Regions from separate parts of the Streptomyces sp. NPDC050439 genome, predicted to be linked through region 1. Evidence: riboswitches for the same ligand, from Rfam matches in the RefSeq annotation. Region 1 holds a riboswitch; each other region holds the start of a gene.
The links. Region 1 has a riboswitch for cyclic di-AMP ahead of AB0I66_RS01800 (LysM peptidoglycan-binding domain-containing protein). Riboswitches for the same ligand answer to the same signal wherever they lie in the genome.
Positions count from the first base shown of each region.

Region 2: linked by a shared signal. The riboswitch ahead of AB0I66_RS17665 (C40 family peptidase) and the one ahead of AB0I66_RS01800 (LysM peptidoglycan-binding domain-containing protein) in region 1 are both predicted to bind cyclic di-AMP.
Region 3: linked by a shared signal. The riboswitch ahead of AB0I66_RS33135 (transglycosylase family protein) and the one ahead of AB0I66_RS01800 (LysM peptidoglycan-binding domain-containing protein) in region 1 are both predicted to bind cyclic di-AMP.

Region 1 covers NZ_JBFAJT010000001.1:380,043-383,309, reverse strand. The annotation lists gene AB0I66_RS01805 (hypothetical protein) at 1-470, opposite strand, end outside; gene AB0I66_RS01800 (LysM peptidoglycan-binding domain-containing protein) at 634-1,383, opposite strand; cyclic di-AMP (ydaO/yuaA leader) riboswitch at 1,387-1,543, opposite strand; gene AB0I66_RS01795 (restriction endonuclease) at 1,922-2,608, opposite strand; gene AB0I66_RS01790 (PAS domain S-box protein) at 2,797-3,267, opposite strand, start outside.
Region 2 covers NZ_JBFAJT010000004.1:69,293-72,559, reverse strand. The annotation lists gene pcrA (DNA helicase PcrA) at 1-1,664, opposite strand, end outside; cyclic di-AMP (ydaO/yuaA leader) riboswitch at 1,908-2,065, shown strand; gene AB0I66_RS17665 (C40 family peptidase) at 2,073-3,267, shown strand, end outside.
Region 3 covers NZ_JBFAJT010000009.1:135,292-138,558, forward strand. The annotation lists gene eno (phosphopyruvate hydratase) at 1-737, opposite strand, end outside; gene AB0I66_RS33135 (transglycosylase family protein) at 964-1,671, opposite strand; cyclic di-AMP (ydaO/yuaA leader) riboswitch at 1,675-1,869, opposite strand; gene AB0I66_RS33140 (transglycosylase family protein) at 2,051-3,043, opposite strand; gene AB0I66_RS33145 (cytochrome P450) at 3,207-3,267, opposite strand, start outside.

The DNA.
Region 1 (3,267 bases):
CACCCTTCCGGCCCTCCCGGTCCTCCCGCCGACCGGCGCAGGATCTCGCCCGCTCCGTCGCGGTTGTGCAAGATCCACGTTTCCTTGCCGACGAACTGCACCTTGCCGAGCCAGCCCGATGCCTCGGCGCCCGGGAAGCTGCTGTCCCGGCTCCACGCCGCGCCGTCCCAGCGGTACAGCATCGGCCGCACCCAGTCGGTGGTGTGCTCGTACCCGGTCGCCCAGGCATCGCCCGGCCCGCGGGCGGCGAGATCGGACACGGTCACGGGCGGTGCGGCCGCGGGTACCGGCAGCGCCGACCAGCTCGGCGTCACGCTCGGCGCGTGGGCTTCGGCAGGCGGCACCGCCGCGGCCGGGGATACGAGCGCGACAGGCGACACGGCCGCGGTACACGCGACGACAAGGCAGACGATGACCGCACGGAGATCACGGGCATCACGGAGAGCACGAAGACCACGGAGACCGTTCATGAGACCCCCCAGAACGCGAAGGTCGCTCACCTTATTGGCATGCCCCCGTCCGTGAATAGACGGGTGCATGCCAATTCGAGGCTCCCCTGCGGGAGGTTCCGACAGCCCTGGGCCCCGGCACGTACGGCGTGCCGGGGCCCAGGGCCCGAGAGACCGGGATCCCCTAGTAGGGGCCGTTCACGTTGTCGATCGAGCCGTAGCGGTCGGCCGCGTAGTTGCAGGCGGCGGTGATGTTGGCGACCGGGTCATAGCTGTCCAGCGAGGTGCCGACCACGTGGTAGGCGTCGAAGGTCGGGGCGATGACCTGCAGGAGTCCCTTGGACGGGGTTCCCGCGACGGCGTTGACGTCCCAGTTGTTGATGGCCAGCGGGTTGCCGGAGGACTCGCGCATGACGTTGCGGTGGATGCCCTCGTAAGTGCCGGGGATGCCGTGCTGCGCCATGACGTCGAGCGACTCCTTGATCCAGCCGTCGAGGTTGTCGGCGTACGTCTTCTTCGCCGGGGCGACGGCGGGCTTGGCGGCGTTCGTGCGCTCGGAACGGTCCGCCCGCTCGTCGGAGGCCTTGCGGGCGGCCGCGTCGTCCGCCGGAGCCTTCTGCCCAATGGTGATCTTGAGGCCGGGGTGTATCAGCTTCGGGTCGGCACCCAGAACGCTGCGGTTGTCCTCGTACAGCTTCTTCCAGCCGCCGCCGACGGAGTGCTCCCGGGCGATCTTGGCGAGAGAGTCGCCCGCGGCGACGACATAGGTCTTGGGGGCGGCGGCGGGCTTGGCGGCCGCCGCGGGCTGCGCCGCACTGGCGGCGGTCGCGCCGATCACCGGGAGGACGAGCACGGCGCCGCCCGTACCTGCCGCGGCGATGCCCCGGCTGAGCGAGCTGGACTTGGGGCGGCGGTGCTTACCCTTTGCAGGCATGACGAATTTCCTCTCCGTCGCCTACGAGGTGAGCTGTCGGGTTCGGACGGGAGATGTCCGGTCGCACTGTGAATGCGACTTCACCCCTAGCCGTTCCGGAATCCGGATCGGCGGCTTACCTGGGTCCCCCGCTCCTGCCGTGCGTAAGTGAGTGAGTACGGGAAGGGTTTCCGGACAGCGGCAGGATTCGGCGTTCCATCCGGATTGACGGTGACGTTAGGCGAGATTGCCCGGACAGAACAAGGCCGGAATTCTCTCGGAGAATGCGCGAGGGTCATTCTCGGAGTCCGCGGCCCGCGCCCCCATTGATCAATTAGCCTCAACTTTGTTTGGGGGAAGCGAAAATGCGCTGGGCGGCTCTTGCGGCCCCGATCTGCGGGTGTGACTCATTCCACTGCGCTGCGACGCCAAGTGGGTGCAGACGTGGCCTTATTCGCAAAAGCGGACATAATGCGATCCCTATTTTTCATGTCAAAACGGGCATCTTTTTTGGGTGGGACCCGGTGGTGATGCCTTCCGGCGAGCCTGATATGGGCTCTCAGTTCGTAGGCATAAAGCGAGGCGGGGGCGGGATATTGGGCAGCAATTCCCACAACGGCCGTGATCCCGCCGCCCAGTTGGCGAGCGTGGCGCGGTCGACCAGGTGCATGTGCAGCTGTCGGGCCAGGGGGGCGCACCGCTGGGAAAAGCGTCCGTTGGTCACCACCAGGACGATGTCCGCGCCGTGCAGCTGGCGGGCTGTCCCGTTGACGCGCTGCAGGTCGGGCGTGCCGACCGGCGAACCCTGCGCTCCGTTCCCGCGGTGCTTGCACTGGATGACCCACTTGCGGCCCATCGGGTCGGTGGCCAGCACGTCAGCCCCGTTGTCACCCGTGCCACCCGTCTGCCGGGCATCCGTACAGCCGTCGCGGCGCATCAAGTCCCGCACCGCGTACTCGAAGTCGCGGTGATGCAGTGAGTCCAATTGCGACATCGCATAGCGCAGTTGACGGCGCCGGACGTCCGCCCACAGGGCCCGTTGGCGTCGCTGATGCAAGATTCCAAGGCTCGCGACCGCGGCCGCGACACTTGACCCGATCAGTAACCACCAGTGGTCCATCAGCCAATTGACCAATGAGGTGACGAGTACGAGGGCCACGGCAGCACCGGCAAGGAGCGCCACGAGTCGCGCTTGTTGCCGCTGCTGCCTTTTGGTCGGGCGCCGCCGGCGCCGCCGCGCGGGCATCCGCCGCGTCACTGCCGACCGCCCTGGAGTGAAAAGAGCCTGACAATCGGCATGAGCGGCTCCCTTTCCCGACGGACTCCCCCTCCGACCTTCCATGTTTGCAGCCACCACTGACGGTCCGAATAGATTCGTTCACGTCAGACGCAGGGCTATTTCCAGGCGTTGACTCCGTGCCCGGATTCCGTCCGTCAGACGGAACTGAGCGGATGGGCCGCCGTCGCCGATCGCGGGGGCCAGGCGCGTGGGGCGAGGATGCCCAGGACGTAGGCCCGGGCGACCAGGGCGGGGCGGGTGGTGGCGTCCAGGAGTTGCCGCAGGCGGCTCAGGTGGTAGTCGACCGTCTGCCGGGACAGCCGCAGCGAGGTGGCGATGTCACTGTTGCTGCTGCCTTCCGCAAGGAGGGAGAGGATGCGAATCTGCGCCGCGGTGAGCGAGGGGTGGGCCTCGTGGGCCAGGCTCTGATGTGTGACGACGGCCCAGACGTGCCGGGCTCGGCCGGCGGAATGGCCGACCGTCGTCAGGTGCAGCTGCGCACGGCGTTGCCGCCCCTGAGTGTCGACGAGCACGGCGGACGTCTCCACCCGTCTCGTGCGGCGGGCTATCAGACCGTTCCATCTGCGGTGCAGCTGTTCCAGGTCAGAGGTAGAGGCGGAGGCGGA
Region 2 (3,267 bases), on a different contig from region 1:
GCCTCCAGGACCACGGCGGGCCCCGCGCCGGACTCGACGATGGTCCGCAGCTCCTCCATCAGGACGTTGAAACGCTTGACGGCGTTCGCCGAGCGGGCCGCCATTCCGTACGCCTCATCGACGCGCTTCAGGGCCTGCGGGAAGGAGATCTTCTCGCGCTGCGAGAGCGCGTCGATCATCGCCTCCGCGCGGTCACCGATACCCCTCTTGGGCACGTTCAGAATGCGCCGCAGTGGGACGGAGTCCTCCGGGTTGGCGAGCACGCGCAGATACGCGAGGACGTCCCGGACCTCCTTGCGCTCGTAGAAGCGGACGCCGCCGACGACCTTGTAGGGCAGGCCGACGCGGATGAAGATCTCTTCGAAGACACGCGACTGCGCGTTCGTCCGGTAGAAGATCGCGACGTCGCCCGCCTTCGCGTCGCCCGCGTCGGTGAGCCGGTCGATCTCGTCGGCGACGAACTGCGCCTCGTCGTGCTCGGTGTCGGCGACATAGCCGGTGATGCCGGCGCCCGCGCCCGCGTTGGTCCACAGGTTCTTGGGGCGGCGGCTTTCGTTGCGCTCGATGACTGCGTTGGCCGCGGTCAGGATCGTCTGCGTGGAGCGGTAGTTCTGCTCCAGGAGGATCGTGGTCGCGTCGGGGTAGTCCTCCTCGAACTGGAGGATGTTGCGGATCGTCGCGCCGCGGAAGGCGTAGATCGACTGGTCGGCGTCACCCACGACACACAGCTCGGCCGGGTCGTCGCCCTCGCCTCCGGAGGGGCCCACCAGCTCGCGCACCAGGGCGTACTGCGCGTGGTTGGTGTCCTGGTACTCGTCGACCATGACGTGGCGGAAGCGGCGGCGGTAGTGCTCGGCGACGTCCGGGAACGCGCGGAACATGTGGACCGTCGTCATGATCAGGTCGTCGAAGTCGAGGGCGTTCGCCTCGCGCAGCCGCGACTGGTACATCGCGTACGCCTGGGCGAGCGCCTTCTCGAAGCCGTCGGCGGCCTGTCCCGCGAAGGTCTCCTCGTCGATCAGCTCGTTCTTCAGGTTCGAGATCTTGGCGCTGAAGGACTTCGGCGGGAACTTCTTCGGGTCGATGTCCAGGTCACGGCAGACCAGCGCCATCAGCCGCTTGGAGTCGGCGGCGTCGTAGATCGAGAAGGAGGAGGTGAAGCCCAGCTTCTTCGACTCGCGGCGCAGGATGCGGACGCAGGCGCTGTGGAAGGTCGACACCCACATCGCGTTCGCCCGCGGTCCGACGAGCTGCTCGACGCGCTCCTTCATCTCGCCCGCGGCCTTGTTCGTGAACGTGATCGCCAGGATCTGTCCCGGGTGCACGTGCCGCTCGGCCAGGAGATACGCGATGCGGTGCGTCAGGACCCGGGTCTTGCCGGAGCCCGCGCCCGCGACGATGAGCAGCGGTGAGTCCGCGTGCACGACGGCCGCGCGCTGGTTCTCGTTCAGCCCGTCGAGCAGGGCCGCCGGGTCGATCACGGGGCGCGGGGCGCCGCCGCGGTAGTGCGCGTCCCGGGGTACGGGCGCGTCGAACTTCCCGTCGAACAGATCGTCCGGAACGGATTCCGGGGCACTGTCCTCGGGCGGCGGCGGGGGCTCCTCCTCGGAAGCCCGCGAGGGCTTGAGGTCCGCCAGGAAGCTGTCATCAAAGAGGCTGCTCATCGCCTCCCGAGTCTAGGCGGCCCCACTGACAACCCGCCCCGGGTTCCGGCCACGTCCACCCGCACACGGCCCGCCCGCGGATCGTCACGTTCCGCGACTGCGCTGCGTGTCCGCGTCAAGGGCTTCGTAAAGTAACGAAAATGTATCGGGCATATCGAACATCAACCTTCACACGGACCACACGAGTTGGCTACCGTGCTCCGCGGGCTGCTCGTACTCCCACCGGCGAACCCCGCCGGTAACGGGTGGCCTCCGCCGAGTTCGATCTCCTCGGAGCCGGGGACCCACCAAGAACTTGGGGTGAATCGGTCCCGTACGCAGTACGGGACTGTAGGGCAACCTTCCGGAACCACCCGCCCGAACCCGACAGCTAACCCGGTAGGCGGTCTACGGAAGGAGTCGCCTCCCTTGGCGTCGCACCGCAAGCCGCGGGCCCGCATCACCGGTCTGCGCACCGCTCCGGCCCTCGGCATCACGACGGCAGCCCTCACCTCCGTGGCCCTCCTGTCACAGAGCGCGCAAGCGGCACCGTCAGCGCCCCGGAAGCCCAGCCTCGAAGAGGTGCAGAAGAAGGTCGACGACCTCTACCACCAGGCGGGCGTGGCCACCCAGAAGTACAACTCGGTCAAGGAGCGCACCGACAAGCAGCGCAAGAAGGTCGACACCCTTCTCGACGACGTGGCCGAGCGCGCCGACAAGCTGAACGAGGCCCGCCGGCAGCTGGGCACGTTCGCCGCGGCCCAGTACCGCACCGGCGGCGTCTCCGAGACCGCCACGATGATGCTCGCCGACGACCCGCAGGGGTACTTCGACCAGAACCACCTGTCGGACCGGCTGACCGCACGCCAGAAGAAGGCGGTCGACGACTACCAGACGCAGCAGGCCTCGGCCACGAAGCAGCGCACGAAGGCCGCCAAGAGCCTGGAGACGCTGAGCGACTCGCGGAACGATCTGCGGACGAGCAAGCAGACCGTCCAGAAGAAGCTGGGCAAGGCGCGCACGCTGCTCTCGGAGCTGACGGCCGAGGAGAAGGCGCGGCTCGCGGCGATCGAGAAGAAGAAGGAAGAAGAGGCCAAGCGCAAGGCCGCCGAGCTGGCGCGCAAGCAGGAGGCCGAGGCGGAGGCCAAGCGCAAGGCGGCGGAAGAGGCCGCGGCCAAGGAGCGCGAGAAGGAGACCCCGGACTCGGGCACGGGGTCGGGTACGGGCTCGGGTTCCGACACCGGCACGGGTTCCGGCTCCGGCTCCGGCGGCACGGACAGTGGTTACGCGACGAAGGCCGCGAAGGTGATCAACTTCGCCGAGGCGCAGATCGGCAAGCCGTATGTGTGGGGCGCGACCGGGCCCGACTCCTACGACTGCTCCGGGCTCACCCAGGACGCGTGGAAGGCCGCGGGGATCTCTCTGCCGCGTACGACGTGGGACCAGGTGAAGGTCGGCACGACCGTGAAGACGGCCGACGCCAAGCCCGGCGACCTGGTGTTCTTCTACGACGACATCAGCCACGTCGGGATCTACATCGGCGACGGCAAGATGATCCACGCCCCGAAGCCGGGTACGAACGTCCGCGTCGAGTCGATCTACTACATGCCCATCCACAGTGTGG
Region 3 (3,267 bases), on a different contig from region 1:
GACGCGGCGACGTCGAGCGCGAGCGCGATCTGCTCGCCGGGGACGTAACCGGCCTGCTTGATGGCCTCGAGGATGAGGTCGAGCGCGGCGCGGTTGGACTCCAGGTTCGGGGCGAAGCCGCCCTCGTCGCCCAGGCCGGTGGAGAGGCCCTTGTCCTTCAGGACCTTCTTCAGCGTGTGGTAGACCTCGGTGCCCCAGCGCAGGGCCTCGGAGAACGACTCGGCGCCGATCGGCGCGATCATGAACTCCTGGATGTCGACGTTCGAGTCGGCGTGCGACCCGCCGTTCAGGATGTTCATCATCGGAACGGGCAGCAGGTGCGCGTTCGGGCCGCCGAGGTAGCGGAAGAGCGGGAGGTCGGAGGCCTCCGACGCGGCGTGCGCGACGGCGAGCGAGACGCCGAGGATGGCGTTGGCGCCGAGCGAGCCCTTGTTGTCGGTGGCGTCGAGGTCGAACATCGCCTGGTCGATCAGGCGCTGCTCGGTCGCGTCGTACCCGACGAGCTCCGGGCCGATCTGCTCGATGACGGCGAGGACGGCCTTCTCCACGCCCTTGCCCATGTAACGGTTGGGGTCACCGTCACGGAGTTCGATGGCCTCGAAAGCACCGGTGGACGCACCGGACGGAACGGCGGCACGACCCGTGCTGCCGTCGTCGAGGCCGACCTCGACCTCGACCGTGGGGTTGCCTCGGGAGTCCAGGATTTCCCGGGCTACGACGACGTCGATGGACGGCACGAGCATCTCCTTCTGGGATGTGACGCGGGTACGCGAGGCGTTGGCCTCGCGGACACGAGCCTAACCGGCTCCCGGACAAGAGCCAGCCGAGCGACCGTCCTGTGGACAAACCGAGAGCAAAAAGTTTCCGAACGGAACAAACATACCCCGCCCCGGTGCGTACGGGGGATACGCGCACCGGGGCGGGGTGGACCCGAGGGGACGGGGTGGGGACGGCAGCTACCGCTTAGCTCAGGTGGAGCTGCTGACCGGGGAAGATCATGTCGGCGTTCTCGATGATGTCGCCGTTGAGCTTGTACACCTTGTGCCAGCCGCCCTTGACGTCCTCCGCCTTGGCGATCTTGGAGAGGGTGTCACCCTTCTTGACCTTGTACTCGCCGTCACCCTTCTTGACCGTCTTGCCGGTCGGGGTCTCGACGGTCTTCTTGGACTCGGCCTTCGGCGCGGCCTCCGCCTTCGGAGCGGCCTGCTGCGGCTGCTCGGTCTGCGGCGTGGGCTGGCTCTTGGGCTGCTCCTGGGTCTGCTGCGGGGCGCTCTCCTGCGCACCGCCACCCTCGTTGGAGGCGCCCGAGAGGCCGACACCGCAGCTCGGCCAGGCACCCTTGCCCTGACCCGCGAGGACCTTCTCGCCGATCTCGATCTGCTGGGCCTTGGAGGCCTTGTCGGCGGTGGGCGCGTACTTCGTGCCGCCGTACGCCGCCCAGGTGGACGACGAGAACTGCAGGCCGCCCGTGTAGCCGTTGCCGGTGTTGATGGACCAGTTGCCGCCCGACTCGCACTGGGCGACGGCGTCCCACTCGGAGTTCGTGGCGGCGGAGGCCTGGCCGGCCGCCATCAGCGGGGCTGCGACCGCGACACCGGTGACGCCGGCGAGCGTGGCGACACGGGTGGCCTTGGACGGGCGGCGGTGCTTGCCCTTGCTGGAAAACAGCATGAGTGATCCCCTCACCGACGCCTGCGAGGTGAGCTGTCGGGTTCGGGCCGATGAAGTTGCCCGGCCGCACTTCCTGAGTGCGACTTAACCCCTAGCCGTTCCCGTCCGTCTCCCCGCCTCGCTCTCGCGAGGCCGTTCAACGGCCGGGCCCGGCGGAAACCTTGGGTCCCCCGCTCCTGCCTACGGCGCTTACGCGACGACTGTTCCCGAACGGCCGTTGGCAGGACTCGGCGTACCGACCGGCGGGGCCCGCTGTGGCGAGCGGTCACGACCGTAGACATGCGATCGCCCGAATTTCAAAGACGATCAGGGCTTCTGAGACCCATGTCTCACTTGCGCCAATTGGGACATCAAGCGCAAAGCGACTCGCCAACTACCCCTACTTTTCGCCCAAATCGAGGCTCTGACCGGGAAGGATGAGGTCGGGGTCGGTGCCGACCGACTTCTCGTTCTCGGCGTACAGCTCGGTCCACCCGCCCTGCACCTCCAGGTCGTCGGCGATGACCGAGAGGCTGTCCCCGGAACGGACCGTGTACGTCCCGTCGGTGACGTCGTGCTCGCGCTCGTCGCCGCGTGAGGCGTGCCGGCCCGAACCCTCGCGGGCTGAGCCTTCGGACGCCTCGTCGTCGGCGCTGCCGCCGCGGTGGCGGCCTTCGCCCTCGCCGGTGGAGGGGGTGGGGGCGGGCGAAGTGGCCTCTTCGCGCCCGGACTTGTCCGGGTCACCGGACTTGGTCGAGTCACCGGCCTCGGCCGACTCGTCCGAGTCATCCGACTTGCCCGACTCGTCGTGATTCTTGTCTCGTGACGCGTCGTCGGCGTCCGGCTTCCCGGACGGCTCGGCGTCGTCCGAGGGGTCGGCCGACTCGCTCGGCGACGCGTCCGTCTCATCCGACCCGCCCGGCTTCGACGACTCGTCGTCCGAACCGGTCGATTCCGACGGCTCGTCAGAAGGGATGGTCGTGATCGGGGCGCCCGGGTCGACGTCGGCGGCGGCGCCGCCCTCGGTGAGACCGGCGACCGGCGCGCAGCTCGGCCAGTGGTCGGGCCCCTGGTCGTCGAGAATCTTCTCGGCCACGGAGATCTGCTGGGAACGGCTCGCCTGGTCGGCGCTCGGCGCGAAGTCGAGGCCGCCGTACTCCTCCCAGGTCTCCTGCGAGAGCTGGAGCCCGCCGTAGTAGCCGTTGCCCGCGTCCGAGCTCCAGGATCCGCCGCTCTCGCACTCCGCGACCTTGTCCCACGTGGCGGTGTCCGCCGCGCTCGCGCTGGTGGCGCCGAGCAGCGGGATCGCGATGGCCGATCCCGCCACTCCTGCCGCGACGATCAGGGCCGGGGCCTGGCGGGGGCGTCGGTGACGACCATTGCCGGAGAGCATGCGGTTGCCTTTCGCGTGACTGGAGCGACGACTGCGGCACGGGATGCCGAGTCGTCGGTGAACGTAGCGGCAGTCGAACGCTTGTCACAAGTCGATGCAGCGGAGATCACGTGAAAGTCACAGTCTTGACGGTCCGTCAGCTAAACGTCGTTCCAGGGGTCGATTATTTGCTCTGCTGTGCGGGTGTGAACTCCACGGGAAGCGTGCGCAGTCCCCGCATGATC